4 regions of the Shewanella sp. Scap07 genome follow, and region 1 is predicted to be linked to each of the others. Evidence: predicted binding sites of a transcription regulator. Region 1 holds the regulator's gene; each other region holds the start of a gene.
What was found. The regulator sigma-54, encoded in region 1, starts transcription at its own class of promoters, with help from an activator protein. The targets are predictions, from matches to a motif close to GTTGGCACGNNNNTNGNNT.

Region 1 (4,655 bases):
TTCACCTTGGATTAAAGTCACTTCAGCATCAAATGTGGAGGCCAAAACCGCAAGTTTTGTTGCAGCGCGAGCGTGCAGCCCCAGTTGATTACAGATGGTGAGCTGTCGTTCAAGCTTTGCCATTGTTGAGCTCACGGTGCCTAGCATTAACATTGTGCTTAGAGTCATTAAATAACTTAGCTAATTGCTCTGTTACATACACAGAACGATGTTGCCCGCCTGTGCAGCCAATGGCAATAGTTAAATAACTGCGGTTGTTACGCTCTAGGTGCGGTAGCCAAGTTGCTAATAAATTCTCGATTTGCCAAATAAACTTATTCACCATCGGCTGCTGTGCAAGAAACTGCTGCACCGGTTCATCTAGCCCTGTTAGCGGGCGTAAGTTCGGCTCCCAATGGGGGTTTGGCAAAAAGCGCACATCGAACATAAAGTCGGCTTCACTCGGCATCCCATGTTTGAAGCCAAATGATTCAAAGTTGATAACTAACTCTTTGTCGACAGTGCCAAGCAGGATCTCTCTCACCCTATCACTTAGATCATAAATATTGCGATTAGAGGTATCGATATAATGATCGACCAAGTCGGCTACAGGGCTGAGTAATTTACCTTCGAGCTCAATAGCTTCTTTTAGTGATGCTTGTGAATGGGAGAGTGGGTGTAGGCGACGAGTTTCGCTGTAGCGTTTTAGCAACACTTCATCACTGGCATCGAGAAAGAAGCTCAGTAGTTCGGTGTCTGCTGGCAAATTAGCAAGCTGCTTTTCCAGCTCGATATCTTGCTCTGGCATATTACGTACATCAACACTGATGGCAACCAGTTCATTGCGGCCTTTCAGCTGCTCCAGCAGCGAGTCCATCAGTGGCAAAGGTAAATTGTCGACACAATAGTAACCTAAGTCTTCAAGTACCCTAAGTACTACTGATTTACCTGAGCCGGAACGTCCGGATACCATCACGAGTTTCATTGAGTTATCACCTGATAAAGTTCTGCTTCATCATGGGACTTTCTGAGCTGTTTGAGTATGAATTTATCATTAAGTTTTTCAGCCATGCAGGATAAAGTACTTAAATGTTGTTCACACTGATCACTGGGCACCAGTAAAGCAAATAAGATATCAACTGGCTGATTGTCGATTGAGTCAAACGCAATCGGCTCAGCACACTTGACCAATACTGCGACAGGATATTCGATATTACTCAGACGACCGTGAGGAATGGCGATACCGTTACCTATACCTGTGCTACCCATCTTCTCTCTAGCCAATAGGCTTTCAAAAATCTCTTGTGAGGAAAGGGTAGGGTACTGGACAGCAGCTAAATCGCTGATTAATTCCAGTACCTTTTTCTTACTGCCCGGTGTGGCACAGGTCGTGCACTCCGGCCGCAGGATGGTACTTAGTTCCATCGTTAATGTTTTGTCAGCTTCTCTTTATGTTTAATTACCTGACGATCGAGCTTATCTATCAGGGAGTCAATGGCGGCATACATATCTGCATTATGGGAAGTGGCAAACACTTCACCGCCGGAAAGGTGAACTTTGGCTTCAGCTTTCTGTTGCATTTTTTCTACATTCAACACAACGTGCACATTATTGATCTGATCGAAATGGCGTTCAAGCTTTGAGAACTTTTCTTGAACATAAGTTCTCAATGAATCAGTGATCTCTACATGGTGTCCAGTCAAATTAATTTGCATATAGGTCCTCCAGTGTTCAATTAACGGATCATAAACTCTTACGTTGGTTTGACGGTGGTATAAGCATTGCCTCACGATACTTGGCAATGGTCCGTCTAGCCACTTTTATTCCTTGTTCAGCCAATAGCTGTGCCATCTTGCTATCGCTTAGTGGTTTCTTCTGGTTCTCTGCTGCCACTAATTTCTTGATGAATGCGCGAATAGCTGTCGAAGAGCACTCGCCGCCATCATCTGTGCCAACATGACTCGAAAAGAAGTATTTTAGTTCAAAAATGCCACGTGGGGTGTGCATATACTTCTGTGTGGTAACTCGTGATATGGTCGATTCATGCATTTCTACCGCTTCAGCAATATCGTTGAGGACCATTGGCTTCATGGCCTCTTCACCAAACTCGAAGAATCCTTGTTGGAAATCAACGATGCAGTTAGCCACCTTTAGCAAGGTATCATTGCGACTCTCAAGGCTTTTTAAGAACCATTTCGCTTCTTGGAGGTGACCTCGAATAAATTGACTATCGGCTTGGTTTTTAGTGCTACGAGCCATAGATGCGTAGTGCTGATTGACATTGATTTTTGGCATGTAATCAGGGTTGAGTTCAACCACCCAGCGGCCTTTTTGTTTAGTGACCGTAACATCCGGAATCACATACTCATCACGGTTAGGCGCAACGGTTAACCCGGGTCTAGGGTTCAGTGATTGGATCAATGCAATGGCTTCACGTAAATCATCTTCTTTGAGCTTAGTTTTACGCATCAGCAAGCGGAAGTCTCGCCCAGCAATTAAATCTAAATGCTCTTTGATGAGTAGCTTGGCATTGCCAATATGCGGGGTACTCTCGCTAAACTGTGCCAACTGAATTGACAAGCACTCGCTTAAATCTCGGGCGGCCACGCCAATAGGGTCGAAGTGTTGAATGCGTTTAAGTACCGCTTCAACTTCATCGAGTTCTATTTCCGGATCGCCCATGGCATCGAGAATATCTTCGCAGGTTTGAGTTAAATAGCCGCGCTCGTCAATGGCGTCAATAATAGCCGTGGCGATGGCATTGTCATTGTCTGAAAAAGGCGTGAGGTTTTTTTGCCACTCTAAATGTTCATACAAGCCTTCGCTGGTTTCACCTTGGAAGGGCATATCATCATCACGCATTGCGCCAGAACTGGCATTGGGGGCTGCGGTATATACCTCATCCCACGTGGTATCAACGGGCAGTTCATCTGGCATTGATTCTTGGGTGAGGGCCTCGGATGTTTCTACTGATGAGCTATCTTGATTGCTGGCGCTGTCAGTGGTTGCGCTGTAGTCGTCAGTGTCGCTATTTTTATCATCTTGGCTGCTATCGCTGGCGTCGGTTTGCTCTTCGTCCAATTCTAATAGCGGGTTGGACTCTAATGCTTGTTGGATCTCTTGCTGCAATTCCAATGACGACAGCTGCAGGAGGCGGATGGCCTGTTGCAGCTGAGGAGTCATGGTGAGCTGTTGACCCATTTTGAGCTGGAGTGACGCTTTCATCTTACTGCTATTCCCTTCTTTGTAATTATAAAATGAGAAAGCTTGCTTGTTTTTTATGGGGTTTCTCTAATCCCCAAAATTTAATCAGGTGATGACACTGTCAACAGTCATCACCCTCACTATGGTTTAACTATAGCTTGAATTGTTCACCTAAGTACACCGCACGGACTTGTTGATTGTCCAAGATTTCAGCGGGTGTGCCTTCAGCGATAAGATTGCCATGACTCACAATATAGGCTCGCTCACAAACATCGAGTGTTTCGCGTACATTGTGGTCAGTAATTAACACACCAAGGCCGCGGTTTTTCAGTTGCTCAATGATCTTTTTGATGTCGATAACCGAGATAGGATCGACTCCCGCAAACGGTTCATCTAATAAGATAAACTTCGGGTTTGCCGCAAGTGCCCGAGCAATCTCAACTCGACGTCTTTCACCGCCCGATAGTGCCATACCTTGGCTATCGCGAATGTGAGTAATGTGGAACTCTTCCAATAAATGTTCTAACTGTTCTTCTCGCTGTGCGGTATTGAGCTCTTTACGGGTTTGCAGCACGGCCATGATGTTATCTCTAACCGATAACTTGCGGAAAATACTGGCTTCTTGTGGCAGGTAACCAATACCTTTGCGCGCACGCAGGTGCATAGGATCTAAAGTTAAATCGTCTTCATCAATAAAGATACGACCTTTATCACTCTGAACTAAGCCAACAACCATGTAGAAAGTGGTCGTTTTACCCGCACCATTTGGGCCCAGTAAGCCGACGATCTGCCCAGTTTTAACGGTTAAACTCACATCTTGAACCACAGCGCGGCTTTTGTAGCTTTTGGCTAAATTGACCGCTTTGAGCGTTTTATCGGTCATTGTTGCTCCTGAGGTTTGCTTTCAGGTTCATCAAGCTCTTGGTAGTTTTCGGGTTGGATAATCGTAATGACACGGTCATTGCCGGTACTCTCTGCAATTAACTGTTGTTGTTCAATGTTGTAACGTATTTGGTTACCGGTCACTTGGCTACCATCTTGCTCAAGTGTGGCATTGCCAATTAGGGTTAAGGTGCGGGTGGCAAGTTCATAGCGAATTTCACTGGCGCTGGCTTTTGCTGGACGACCATCTTCCATTATTTGTGAATACGTTGCCGGGGTACCGGTAGCAACCAAAATTTTGCCATTACTTTCATCTTTGGTAAACGCGCGTAGCTCATCTGCATTAATCTTGATTGAGCCTTGGGTAACCTCAACTGGGCCATTGAAGATTATTTGATTATTTTTAATATCTGCTTCTTGGCTCGCAGCGGCAATTTTGACTTCTTGCAGCAAATCGTTTTCAACCGCACCAATCTGCAAGCTAAGGACTGACAAACAAGCAGCAGCAATAAGTTTATTTAGTTTCATAAGTACCTTTTACCTGACTCGTCAGTTTTACGGTTTGCTTGTTCAGATCGCCAAACAAGCCT
Region 2 (4,655 bases), 1.0 Mb from region 1:
GTTTTGCCTCTATGGTTGATCCAGGCTCAGGTCAACAAACACCGGTTATTGGTAACTTTTTTTTGTTATTGACCACCATGATATTTTTGGCGGTCGATGGTCACCTCACTTTAATTAGAATGCTTGTCGCCAGCTTTGATACCATTCCTGTTTCAGCACAAGGAATTGCGGTAAGCAGTTATAGAATGTTGGCTGAATTTGGCGGTTACATGTTTGGCGCGGCGTTAACGATGTCAATTTCCGCTATTGTGGCATTACTGCTGATTAACCTCTCTTTTGGCGTGATGACCAGAGCGTCACCACAACTTAACATTTTTGCCATTGGCTTCCCGGTAACTATGGTTAGCGGATTACTCATTTTATGGCTTACCTTAACGCCAATAATGGCGCATTTCGATGATGTCTGGACCGCAGCACAAATTTTATTGTGCAACTTAGTCGGGCTGCAATGTCGCGTTGATGGGAGTTTCTGATGGCTGAGAACGATAGCAGTCAAGAAAAAACAGAAGAGGCTACCGCCAGGCGACAGCAACAAGCTCGAGAAAAAGGCCAGGTTGCACGCTCAAAAGAATTAGGGACGTCCGCAGTATTGATGGCGGCAGCGGTGGGTTTTGCGATGCTAGGCCCAGGGCTGGCAACCGCGCTACACAGTCTAATGGAAAATCTGTTTATCATGGACCGTGCTGAAATCTATGATACCAACTCAATGTTTTTGGTGTGGGAGCTAGTGGGTCAAGAGCTAGCTGTACCGATGTTGACCTTGATATTGTTTATGGCGTTGGTGGCATTTATTGGCAATATTGTCCTTGGGGGAATTACCTTCTCAGTCAAAGCATTTATGCCAAAAACCAGTAAGATGAATCCGATGTCGGGCTTCAAACGTATGTTTGGTGTGCAAGCACTGGTGGAGCTGACAAAAGGCATTGCCAAGTTTTCTGTTGTGGCAGCAATGGCTTATTTTCTTCTTAGCTATTACTTCAATGATATTTTGACTTTATCTCAGGGATATTTACCCTCCAATGTGTACGATGCCTTAGATTTACTAATATGGATGTTTATTGTTCTTTGCTCCTCTACTGTGATTATTGTGATAATCGATGTGCCTTTTCAGATATGGAATCACAGTAAACAGCTGAGAATGACCAAGCAAGAGGTCAAAGATGAATATAAAGACACCGAAGGTAAGCCCGAAGTAAAAGGCCGTATTAGGCAACTGCAACATGAGATGGCCCAGCGCCGGATGATGGCGGAAGTCCCCAATGCTGATGTGATTGTGGTTAACCCAGAGCATTATGCCGTTGCGGTAAAGTATGATGCAGTAAAAGCGACAGCACCGTTTGTCGTGGCTAAAGGCGTGGATGATGTTGCCTTTAAAATTAGGGAGATCGCTCGAGAGCATGAAGTCGCCATTGTCTCTGCACCGCCTTTAGCCCGAGCTATTTTTCATACCACCAAGATAGATCAAGAAATCCCTGAGGGGTTGTTTACTGCCGTTGCCCAAGTATTGGCGTATGTTTTCCAGCTAAGGCAATTTCAAAAGCATGGTGGTAAGCGACCCACGCCCGTGCCGCTTAATCAACCAATCCCCGACGAACTCAAACACTAGCTCGCCAACTTGTTTTGTACAATTGTTGTTCAAATGTATCTTTATTTTAAAACAGTCACTTATTTGTTTTTTTAAATGTAATTTACCGCAATCAACAGGTATAATTTGCTTCTGTGTCCCCAGGTTGGCTTGAAACTTGCTGAATCAGGGTTAGATGTCAAAGTTTGGACGCTTGGTGAATGGATCTTAAAGCTGGCTTAGGTCAAATAAAACAAATAAAACCCGCAACATTTAAAGGTGTGGGTACACCAATTCTCGTATTAGCTGCGTTGGCAATGATCGTACTGCCAATGCCTGCATTCCTGTTGGATATTCTATTTTCGTTTAATATCGCGCTAGCGTTAGTGGTATTGCTGGTCGCCATTTATACCGATAGACCGTTAGATTTCGCTGCGTTCCCCAGTGTGCTTTTAGTTGCAACGTTATTGCGTCTGGCGCTTAACGTCGCTTCAACCCGTGTCGTGCTACTTGAAGGGCACAATGGCGGTGATGCAGCTGGTAAGGTCATTGAAGCATTTGGTAGTGTGGTTATTGGTGGTAATTATGCCGTTGGTCTCGTGGTGTTTTTAATTCTGATTATTATTAACTTTGCGGTAGTAACCAAAGGTGCCGGTCGTATTTCTGAGGTAAGTGCTCGCTTTACACTCGATGCCATGCCTGGTAAGCAAATGGCAATTGATGCTGACTTGAATGCCGGGATATTAAACCAAGAACAAGCACGAGTACGCCGAGCGGAAGTGACCAAAGAAGCCGATTTCTATGGTGCAATGGATGGTGCGTCAAAGTTTGTAAAAGGGGATGCTATTGCCGGTATTCTTATTCTGGTAATTAACATACTGGGTGGCTTTGTCATCGGTATGGTTCAACATGATTTGGATTTCTCTTCAGCGATTGAGATATACACCTTGCTGACCATTGGTGACGGCTTAGTGGCGCAGATCCCAGGTTTATTGCTATCTATTGCAGCTGCCTTAATGGTGACCCGACAAAATGAATCTGGTGATATGGGCCAGATGATGATGAGTCAGATGTTCGATAATCCTAAGTCTCTGGCGATTGCTGCCGGCGTCCTGTTGATTATGGGTATTGTTCCGGGCATGCCACATTTTGCATTTCTTTCTTTTGGCGTTATCACAGCAGCCGCTGCTTATTACATCTACCGTAAAAAGGAAAAAGAGCGTGAAACTGCCTTAGAGCTGGCCAAAACGGCGCCAGCCACACCAGCAGATGCTAAACCTAAAGAGCTTAGCTGGGATGATGTGCAGCACGTTGACACTATTGGACTTGAAGTTGGCTATCGTTTGATTCCTTTGGTTGATAAGGGTCAAGGTGGCGAACTGCTGAGTCGGATAAAAGGTGTGCGTAAGAAGCTGTCACAAGAGTTGGGCTTCTTGGTGCCTGCTGTACATATTCGCGACAATTTAGACTTAGCACCCAATATGTACCGTATCTCATTGATGGGCGTAGCTTCAGGTGAAGCAGAAATTCGACATGATTGTGAGTTGGCGATTAATCCCGGTCAAGTTTATGGCAGTTTAGATGGTGTAGCGACAACAGATCCCGCCTTTGGTCTAGAAGCCGTGTGGATTGCGCCAGAGCTGCGTGAACATGCGCAGACGCTAGGTTATACCGTAGTTGATGCGGCAACGGTGGTGGCGACACATTTAAGCCAGCTTCTCACTAATAACGCCTCTAAGCTACTGGGTTATGAGGAAGTGCAGCAGTTGATGGATATGTTGGCTAAACACTCGCCCAAATTGGTTGACGGTTTCATCCCTGATGTGATGCCTTTAGGCACCGTGGTCAAGGTGATGCAAAACTTGCTTAATGAAGGTGTGTCCATCCGCGATATGAAGACAATAGTACAAACCTTGTTAGAGTACGGCACTAAGAGTACCGACACTGAAGTACTAACCGCTGCGGTACGCATTGCGTTGAAGCGTATGATTGTTCAAGAAATTAGTGGGCCAGAGGAAGAGATCCCCGTCATAACTTTGGCGCCAGAGTTGGAACAGATGTTGCATCAGTCTATGCAAGCAACGGGCGGCGAAGGTCCAAACATTGAACCTAGCCTGGCGGAGCGGATGCAAAAGTCATTATTAGATGCATCACAGCGCCAAGAAATGGTGGGTCAACCTGCTATTTTGCTCACATCAGGTATGCTGCGTTCAACATTATCGCGCTTTGTAAAGCATACTATTCCAAATCTCAGGGTGATCTCCTATCAAGAGGTACCTGATGAAAAGCAAATACGTATTGTATCTGCGGTTGGTCAGTAGAGGGTTTGTAAGTGAAAATTAAACGATTTCTGGCAAAAGACATGCGCACAGCGCTAGCACAGGTTAAAGAAACACTGGGTTCAGACGCGGTGATCATGTCCAATAAGAAAGTCACTGGCGGCATCGAAATTGTGGCTGCAGTCGACTACGATGAGCCCAAGCCTCAAACGCAAGCCAAACCTGCTGCTCAACCTGCTTTTATGAATCTGGCAGAAGAGAAGGTTTCTATTGGGCAAAAACCTGCGGTCAAAGCTGAGTCTAAAGCGAAACCCACGCCACCGGCAGACTCTTTACAAGCACTATTAGAGCGTCAACAGAGCCGCGTCAATCAGCATGTTGGTAAAATTGACGAAGAGCTGGATATGCCTGAATGGGCTAAGGGATTAAGTGCCGCTGTTGAAGAGACTAAACCGCATCAGCCAAAACTTGATGAAACGCGCTATGTCAGCAAACCCCAGTCTAAAGATAACAGTCAAGAATTTGAATTGATGCGCGAGGAGCTTGCGTCATTGCGAGACTTGCTGACGCACCAAGTGACATCTTTGATGTCTGAGCAGAAAAAACGCACCGACCCTGTTGGCGCAATGCTTGAGAGCCGATTATTAGAGGCGGAGTTTTCCGTTGACGTTGCTAAGAAGCTATCAGCACTCAGTGAGCACTACCAACCGGCTGATCTTGTCCGTACTTTGCCACAAAGTTTAGCAAATATGCTAGACAATCAAGGTGATGATATAGTTAGGCAAGGTGGTGTTGTAGCTTTCGTTGGCCCA
Region 3 (4,655 bases), 120 kb from region 1:
ATACTTTGTGACCTTGAAATGACATCTCCACCATGGAGAACACCATTGCCGACGTTAGGTCAACGACATAAATTGGAGTGAACAACATGAGCAATTCAATCTCACTAAAGCAAGTTAACTTTTCTGGCAAAATGGCCCTATTTGCAGCAATCATTTTCGGACTAGCAGCCACGTCACAAGTGAAAGCGGAAGAGTTTACCGCAGCAGAACAGGCAGCTATAGATCACCACCACGCTATTCTTGAACAACAGCAAGCCGTTGTAGAAGACGCGATTATGGATGAGCAACAAGCCGAATTTGAGCAACAAATCGAGCAGCAAGAAACCGCATTTATGCACGAGACTTGCGCTGACTATGGTCGTGACTATGATGAAGAAACAGAAGTCTGTTACGAATAAGCACACAGCTGTGCGATAACAGTTAATGAGAAAGCGGGCTTAGCCCGCTTTTTCTATTTGTTTTTTTAAAAAGGGAATCGAGCACTTAACTGCGGATAAACCGCTTTGAGATGCTTTTTCTTGTTGTTGAACTTTTTGCCTTGAGGGCTTGCCTGTCCAGATGGCACAAAAGGCAACTCCTTACCTGTTCGGTCTTCATAAATTTGCCCAGCAATTAGATCATATTCATCGACAAACGGATAAGCGTAGCCATCTTTTTCAGGCCACTGCTCAAGCTGACCTAGCACATCTGGATTGGCAATAGCTTGTTCAAACCACGTTTTTCCTAACGAGATGACAAAACAGCGAAATTCCGCAAATGCATACTCTGAATCGCATCCGGTGACCACATAGGCAGCTCCCCATAGCGACCATAGGTAACTGCGGCGCATCTGTATCGCAAAGTGCTTATCAAATGCAGCGAGCTGCTCATCGGACAAAGCCATCAACTTATCATGGAGTTGCTCTGCGAGACTCTGCTGATCTTGCTCTGGGCTCTGGCGAGTGACTAACTGCCAAAATTCTGCTTCATTCATACCGTACTCTATCTACAACATCAAAGCGCATTGTAACCGTGTTAAACCCATTGACCAATATCTCCCGCCTGGATAATTGCTTTGGAAAGCTAAATAAATGGACTATAGACGATGATTTTTCTAAACTCGCATCCCAATATTATCGCCAATTGCTGAGCCATACGATGACCAGACCACCGCTACCTTTGCTTTTATTGATGTTAATGTATTTGCTACTGGCTATCGTTGCGCTGTGGCGAGCAATCGATACCCAGTCGATGGATCTGTTCAGTCTAGGGGTTATTCCGGTACTTATTGGCATGGTACTCAAAGCCAAATGGGCAACGGTTGTATTAAAAGTTTATATTGCAATTCAAGCGCTTGGTTTTAGTGCGCTGGCCACTACCGCCATTTTGGCCTATCAGATCAGTCCTGAAGATGTAAAAGTTGTGGTTGATGGCCAGTCGATTCCTATCCCACTTATCGCGGCGATTGCTATTTTACTGCTTGCTTTTCAGCTGTTTATCGCTTTTTCAAAATCAACAAAGAGTTACCTAACATCCGAACAATCAATCGGGTAGTATAGGTTATCACTATTTAACAACCCCACTATTTAAGCGGGGCAATAATAACAAAAACATTTAGAGATCAGGGATTATGAACACTTTGCTCCCCAGTGAGCTGTCGATACTGCTTGTCGAGCCATCGGATACCCAAAGAAAGATTATTGCTAACCATTTGCAAAATGAAGGCATTAGCCAAATCCAAACGGCCAGCAGCATCAGCGAAGCAAGCGACATCATTCACCGCCACCAACCAGACTTGATTGCCAGTGCCATGCATTTTGCTGATGGTACTGCTATCGATCTCCTCAAGACCATCAAACAAAACGAAGCCTTACAAGACATTCAGTTTATGTTGGTGTCGAGCGAGTGTCGCCGCGAACAGTTAGAGGTGTATCGTCAATCTGGCGTAGTGGCAATCCTGCCTAAACCTTTCACCGCAGAGCATTTAGGTAAGGCACTCAATGCCACCATTGACCTTCTCAGCCAAGATGAACTCGACCTAGCCCATTTCGATGTACATAACTTACGGGTACTGGTAGTCGATGACAGCAAAATGGCCCGTAATATTATTCGCCGTACCATTACCAATCTGGGCCTAAAGCTGATCACCGAAGCCACCGACGGCGCTGAAGCCATTGAGTTATTACAAGAGCATATGTATGACTTAGTCATTACCGACTACAACATGCCCAATGCCGATGGTCTAGCCTTAACAGACTTCATCCGTAAACACAGCCAGCAATCGCATATCCCTATTTTAATGGTGTCATCTGAGGCTAATGATGCCCATTTAAGTAATGTATCCCAAGCTGGGGTTAACGCACTTTGTGACAAGCCATTTGAGCCACATATTGTAAAACAACTGTTATACACCCTACTTGATGATGAATAATCCACCAATTTGGCAATAATTAGCATTTTATTCAGCGTAAAGCTCTTTCCAATTGTTTCGCCTTATGGCATGTTAGGTCTCAGCGTTACTGAAATTGCTAAGAAAATCTACGGAAAGAAGAGAATATTCAAATGAATAAAACTGAACTTGTTGCAAAAATGGCTGAAAATGCTGAACTAACAAAAGCAGAAGCTGCACGTGCACTTAAGTCTTTCGAAGAGACTGTTGCACAGGCAATGAAAGACGGTGATAAGATTTCTATCGTTGGCTTTGGCTCTTTTGAAACAACTGAACGTGCAGCTCGTACTGGCCGTAATCCACAGACGGGTAAAGAGATTCAAATTCCAGCAGCAACTGTACCTAAGTTTAAAGCTGGTAAAGCACTAAAAGACAGCGTTAACTAAATCGTTACGCTTGTTATGATAAAAACCTCCTTACTGGAGGTTTTTTTGTGCCCCCATTTTATCGGCGCCGATATTGAATGAGCTCATAAGCAAACAACCACTATCGCCTTGAAATAGCCCACCAAATATCCCCTTAAAAAGATCGACTTGCTATACGCGTCAATTTTGAACACTCCCTGCACCAAAATAGAGCGGCATTGCTCTTTTTTACACCAATTTGGACATGTATTTAGCCGGTGATTTATTAAGCTATTGATTAATAATGGCTTAATTTTTGGCACGTTCATCGCATTTATTTGTATCAGTACTTCCTAAAAAAATACTTATAGCGGAAGTGATAATTCAAATCACGATGAAGGAATGAATATGAAACAAGCAGTGTCAACATTGACCTTAGTGGCAAGCGCTATGCTAATGAGTTTGCCCGCCAGTGCAGCAGTCAGCGGAAATATTGGTGCAACCTCGAACTACCTATGGCGCGGTGTCAGCCAAACGGATGATTCAGTGGCTGTACAAGGTGGTATTGACTACGAGCACGACAGTGGATTTTACTTAGGCGGCTGGGCATCAAACGTTGATTTTGGCGACAGCACAACCTTCGAGCTGGATTTATACGGTGGTTATGCCGGTAGCATCGGCGAGGACTTCGGTTACGATGTGTATTACTTATACTATGCCTACCCCGATAGCGACGGCAGTATTGATTTAGGTGAAGTCACTTTAGCCCTCAGTTACAAATGGCTTAGTGTGAGCTACTCACATCTGGTCAATGCTGGTGATGATGTGGCCACTGAGCCCCTAAGCAACACAGACATGGGTTACCTCACTGTCGGTGTCTCTATTCCACTTTCTGATACATTATCGCTTAATGGCCACTATGGTTACTCTCAAGGTGATGTGGTATCTGCTTGGTATGACACTGAAAACTATTCTGATTACTCAGTTTCTATCGCTAAAGACACCGATTATGGCACCATCTCGTTTTTAGTCAGCGATACTGATCTCAAGGGTGACGATCCTAAACTTGTGCTTGGCTATAGCTATAGTTTTGATCTGTGATCTTGCTCTAATTGAGTTATTGCTCATGTAGCAATAACTCTGCTTTCCCTCTCCCTGTTTACCCCATAAATTTCATAGATATAAGCCAGAACAATCTCCCTTCCAAACTGGACAAACCAGTGTTTTTTACAGATCTAAATAATGTTATCTCGATCGCATTTTTATTTTCAATGACTTGGTATCTTTCACATCAGCGCTTACTAATGTTAAAGCTAATCTACTGAAGTGTATTACTTTATTAGTATATCTCTAGCGCTTTTCGGAATTAACAATTGCAGTTTACGGCGAACGCATCGACGGAAACTCTACGTACTTAACGGCACAACGCATAGAGTGCCAACAAGTACTCACTTGCGAGGAGTTCATCATGACTCAGATTTTAGATGTAGTGCCAAATGATGTTGAAATTGAAGCGATGACCGCACCTAAAAATGCCCAAGCTTTGGACGATCTTAAACATCGACGTGAAGTAAAAAAACGCCTTGAGGAGCTGCTAGAAGAAGCAGAACTTAAACGAGCCATGGGTGGTGACTTTTACTAGCCCAAAGAAAAAGCGCCCAAGGGCGCTTTTTTATCTCTGATTAAGCCTATCGCAATCAGATTATGATTTAGCTTTTAGCTCCGCGTCTTCTTGTCTTTTCTTCAAGAAGTATTCGCGAGTTAAACCAAACACCACAGGGCTAAGCAACGCAAGAGCTATCAGGTTAGGAATAGCCATCATTGCATTAAGTGTATCGGCAAGTAGCCAGATAAAGTCCAGTGAACTCACAGCGCCCAGTGGC
Region 4 (4,655 bases), 990 kb from region 1:
TCAAGATGATGGTGAGTTTCATCATTGGCATATACCGGATGTTACTCAGCAGATCCCAGCCGATACATTAAATGCTTTTGGGCGCCGCGACGCAGTAAGAGAAGTCGTTGAAGAGCCTGAGGCAATTAAGCCACCGACACTTGCGGAAATAGAACAGATTCGCGCTGAAGCTGAACAAGCTGGCTTTACTGAAGGTGCAGAAAAAGGTCACGCTGAGGGGCTAGAACAAGGCCGTTTAACTGGGCTCGAAGAAGGTCATCAACAAGGCTTTGAGCAAGGCAAAGAGCAAGGCTTGCAGGAAGGACTTAATCAGGCAAGTCAGCTTATCGAGCAGTTTAACCATATTATTGAACAGTTTGCAGCGCCACTGAGTTTGCTTGATACTGAAATTGAGTTAGAGATGGTTAACCTGAGCCGGGCTTTGGCTCGCTCAGTGATTGGACATGAACTAACTACTCACCCTGAACATGTGCTGGCGGCTTTACGTCATGGTGTTGACTCCCTACCGATAAAAGATCAAAACATCAATATCCGCTTACATCCAGATGATCTTGCCATCGTCAATACCCTGTATGAGCAAGCGCAATTAGATAAGAATCGTTGGCAGCTTGAAGCTGATCCAAGCTTATCTGCGGGGGATTGCGTGATTGATAGTCAACGCAGCAGTGTAGATATGCGTTTGCAAACTCGCATGGACTCGGTGCTAAGTGATGTTGATGGCCATTTAGAAAGATTACAAAAAGAGCAACAGGCTAAGCTTGATGCACTTGCAAAACCCAGTGCAGAGCAACATGAAGCTGAAGTAAATCACGCCGAAATGACTGCTCAAGAGCCCGTGCCCGCCGAGCAAACTGAAGTCGACCAAGCGGGTGTTGAGCCGGTGTCAGCCGAATCAGCAACGACTGATACAGTGGAAAATCCTGATGAAAGCCCGTCAGCTTAATCTTCTTAACCAGCTTAAAAACTACACGGCTAAAGTACCACACTTTATGCCGGAGGCAAGTGGTCAGCTAGTCAGAGTTGTGGGGTTAACGCTAGAAGCATCGGGTTGCCGAGCGTCTGTTGGCAGTTTGTGCAGCATAGAAACCATCACTGGTGATCTGGTTGCTGAAGTCATTGGATTTGATGATAAATTGCTCTACTTGATGCCCATTGAGGAACTCAGTGGGGTATTGCCTGGCGCCAAAGTTACCCCACTAGGTGAGCAAGCTGGTATTCCTGTTGGGTTATCGCTACTCGGACGAGTCTTAGATGGCAACGGCCAACCGCTTGATGGCGCCGGTGCACTGCATACAGAGCAGCATGCTCCACGTCAATCTACCGCCATTAATCCGCTCGCGCGGCGGGCGATCACCCAACCGCTGGATGTTGGCGTGCGCGCCATTAATGCGATGCTAACCGTGGGCAAAGGCCAACGTATGGGTCTGTTTGCGGGTTCGGGTGTCGGTAAAAGTGTGCTGCTAGGCATGATGACTCGCGGTACCACCGCAGACATTATTGTGGTTGGCTTAGTAGGTGAACGTGGCCGCGAGGTGAAAGAGTTCATTGAAGAGATTTTGGGGGAACAAGGTCGCGCTCGCTCTGTTGTTGTCGCAGCGCCTGCCGATACCTCGCCGCTGATGCGATTAAGAGCCTGTGAAACCTCAACTCGCATCGCAGAGTACTTTCGTGACCTGGGTTATAACGTGTTATTACTGATGGATAGTTTGACGCGCTACGCCCAGGCGCAACGTGAAATTGCCTTAGCAGTGGGCGAGCCACCTGCGACCAAAGGTTATCCGCCATCGGTTTTTGCAAAACTGCCTAAACTGGTTGAGCGTGCAGGTAACGGCGGTGGCAAGCAGGGCTCCATCACCGCATTTTATACCGTATTAACCGAAGGTGATGATTTGCAAGATCCAATTGCCGATGCCGCAAGGGCAATCTTAGATGGCCATATCGTATTGTCGCGTACTCTAGCTGACTCCGGTCATTATCCAGCCATTGATGTTGAAGCTTCAATTAGTCGTGTTGCGCCGATGGTGATCAGCGCTGAGCATTTAGAAGCGATGCGAAAAGTGAAACAAGTGTATTCACTGTATCAACAGAATAAAGATCTTATCTCAATTGGGGCCTACACTCAGGGAAGTGATCCTCGTATTGATAATGCCATACGTTTACAACCGGCAATGAATGCGTTTCTACGTCAAACTATGAAAGAAGCGATAACCTTTGATAGTAGTGAGTTAATGCTCAACCAACTAGGAGCGCAGTGCCAGGCATAGGGCATTACGAATAATTGATGGCCAAACCCGATCCGCTGCATACGGTATTAAAGCTCGCTAGCGAAGCAGAAGATCAAGCTGCTTTGCAGTTAAAAAGCGCGAGGCTTGATCTACAAAAATCTCAGGCGCAACTAAGCGCTTTGCAAAATTACCGTTTAGATTACATGAAGCAGATGGAAGGTCAGCAGGGTCAGCAAATCAGCGCCAGCTACTATCATCAATTTCATCAGTTTGTTCGTCAAATCGATGATGCCATCACTAAGCAGCACCTTGGGGTGGCTGAGGCCAACAAACAAGTGACCTATCGACAAAATCATTGGCAAGAGAAACAACAGAAACGTAAAGCGGTAGAGCTACTGTTAGAAAAGAAAGCGATGCAGGCCGCAACAAAAGCCCATAAAGCAGAGCAAAAAATGTTTGATGAATTTGCATCTCAGCAATATTTTAGACAATCTCGCCGTTAATCTACTTTTATTTCCCCAGCCTCAATATTCTATCGCCTCTATGCTTTCAAGTGGCACCATAATTGCAATGGTTTATACCAATAACTCCCAATCTGTATGGGTTTTTGACACTGTAAGCTGAACTGCAGTTCGTCATCGTGTAACGTCTGCGGAGGAACCATGACCCAAATGAACAATATTTTGCTGGCTAAATCTGACACCAAAAGCGATGTGGGATCAGACAGCCAATCCATCAAATCTAACAGCCTGCTGAGCAGTGATGCGACGGGAGAGGCCACTAAGCAAACGAAAAATAACGACTTTTCCTTTGCGATGGAACAAGCCGCAAAAGGCGAGAGTAAAATGCCGACTAGGCAAACTGTCACTGCCGTTGAGAGTAAGCAACCTGAATCGACTAAAGCCGAGACAGATGAAGTTGTGGTGGACAATGAGCAATTTAATAGCGATGACTCTGCAGATATTGACCTAGTACTGTCTCAAATTAATTTAGCCAACGCTGTAGCAGAAGAGTCTTTGCCAGATGATAGCGGCGAATCATTGCCGCTTGATGATGGGGAGGATTTGTTTGTGTCGCAGCAGGTTATTGATAGCGGCAAACAATTACAGAGCGATGAGGAATTGCTTACGTTAGTTTCTATGCAAACAGGCATGTCGAAACAAGAGCTTATTGCCCTTCCGCCTAAAGATTTTCTGCAGTTAGTAAGTCAAATAGGGACTGAAGATAAGCCAATTATACAAGCCACTGAGCTGACTAATCTGGTTCAAAATGCAACGGAACCCCAAGCAAAATCGAATTTAACCGTTGAAGAACAACAAAAGCTCCATGCTGCACAACTATTAGCTGTAGAGGAATTAAAGCGACAAGGGCATGCAGCGGATAAAAGCACCTTAGCAGCTGATGTCGATCCCAAGACCAAATCAGATGCAAGCGTGCTTGCACAAGCGACAGGCTTGGCATCAGAAAAAAATGTTGATGCCAAAGTTCTAGACAAGCATGCGGTGAGTCAGGTTAATCAGTCAGCTGTCGGCGTTGAAAAAACTGCCGCTGCCGGGGGGTCTTCTACGGCACCATCAGCATCAATAAAGAATATATTGGGTGAAGATACTAGCAAAGGGGTAACAGCCAGCAATTCTGCTACCTCAAGTAGCGACGATGTGAGCATTAAAAAAGTCGCAGCGTTAAGTAATAGCAATGTATCATCAGGCGAACTTCAAGCTGCAATGCAATTAAAAGATGCCAAGTTAGCCGTCAGTCTGAATGCCAATGGTAGTCTAGACAATAGTGCTATTGCTGAGGCAAAAGATACCACTAGTACTCACTCAATCTCAGCTGAGCAAAAAGCTAACCCATTGTTTACCGCGACCCAGCAGATCAATCGTAATGAAGTGGCGCAAATTCAAGTTTCTATAAGAAGTCAGCATGAAGGCGCCCAGCAGATGCAGGATATGATTCAAAAATTCAGTCCAGTAATGCGCCAGCAGCTAGTGACTATGGTCAGCCAGGGGATTCAGCATGCCGAAATCCGGCTAGATCCGCCCGAGCTTGGGCAAATGATGGTAAGAATTCAGGTTCAGGGCGATCAGACTCAGGTGCAATTCCAGGTGGCTCAGCATCAAACAAGAGATATCGTTGAGCAGGCCTTACCCAGACTAAGAGAGATGCTGGCTGAGCAAGGAATGCAATTAACCGACAGTGATGTATCTCAACAGCAGCAGGGCGAGGAAGGTGCTGATGGCGAGCAAGGTCAAAATGGCTTGCTAGGGAATGAAATGGATGAAAATACAGCAGAAGAAACTCTTTTGGCGGCGAATCAAGCAACTACTTATCAATCGGGTATAGATTATTACGCATAAGCAGGTAACCTATAGAGATTAAGGTTGAGCAATAAGTTCAAACCCGTGAGGGATGATTGATAGGGGAATTGAG

Region 2: flhA (flagellar biosynthesis protein FlhA) is a predicted target of sigma-54. The motif match lies at 1,730-1,748, and genes of this name have one in related genera.
Region 3: FLM48_RS19300 (TorF family putative porin) is a predicted target of sigma-54. The motif match lies at 3,088-3,106, and genes of this name have one in related genera.
Region 4: FLM48_RS14250 (flagellar hook-length control protein FliK) is a predicted target of sigma-54. The motif match lies at 2,778-2,796, and genes of this name have one in related genera.

Annotation. Positions count from the first base shown of each region.
Region 1 covers NZ_CP041329.1:4,250,610-4,255,264, reverse strand. The annotation lists gene FLM48_RS18745 (HPr family phosphocarrier protein) at 1-123, opposite strand, end outside; gene rapZ (RNase adapter RapZ) at 110-964, opposite strand; gene ptsN (PTS IIA-like nitrogen regulatory protein PtsN) at 961-1,404, opposite strand; gene hpf (ribosome hibernation promoting factor) at 1,407-1,694, opposite strand; gene FLM48_RS18725 (RNA polymerase factor sigma-54) at 1,723-3,204, opposite strand; gene lptB (LPS export ABC transporter ATP-binding protein) at 3,335-4,066, opposite strand; gene lptA (lipopolysaccharide transport periplasmic protein LptA) at 4,063-4,593, opposite strand; gene lptC (LPS export ABC transporter periplasmic protein LptC) at 4,580-4,655, opposite strand, start outside.
Region 2 covers NZ_CP041329.1:3,250,869-3,255,523, reverse strand. The annotation lists gene fliR (flagellar biosynthetic protein FliR) at 1-473, shown strand, start outside; gene flhB (flagellar biosynthesis protein FlhB) at 473-1,606, shown strand; gene flhA (flagellar biosynthesis protein FlhA) at 1,786-3,885, shown strand; gene flhF (flagellar biosynthesis protein FlhF) at 3,897-4,655, shown strand, end outside.
Region 3 covers NZ_CP041329.1:4,372,151-4,376,805, forward strand. The annotation lists gene FLM48_RS19275 (hypothetical protein) at 87-398, shown strand; gene FLM48_RS19280 (DUF4240 domain-containing protein) at 464-973, opposite strand; gene FLM48_RS19285 (hypothetical protein) at 1,138-1,533, shown strand; gene FLM48_RS19290 (response regulator) at 1,610-2,410, shown strand; gene FLM48_RS19295 (HU family DNA-binding protein) at 2,542-2,814, shown strand; gene FLM48_RS19300 (TorF family putative porin) at 3,181-3,873, shown strand; gene FLM48_RS19305 (hypothetical protein) at 4,241-4,414, shown strand; gene FLM48_RS19310 (sodium:alanine symporter family protein) at 4,475-4,655, opposite strand, start outside.
Region 4 covers NZ_CP041329.1:3,259,332-3,263,986, reverse strand. The annotation lists gene fliH (flagellar assembly protein FliH) at 1-943, shown strand, start outside; gene fliI (flagellar protein export ATPase FliI) at 924-2,264, shown strand; gene fliJ (flagellar export protein FliJ) at 2,282-2,728, shown strand; gene FLM48_RS14250 (flagellar hook-length control protein FliK) at 2,888-4,582, shown strand.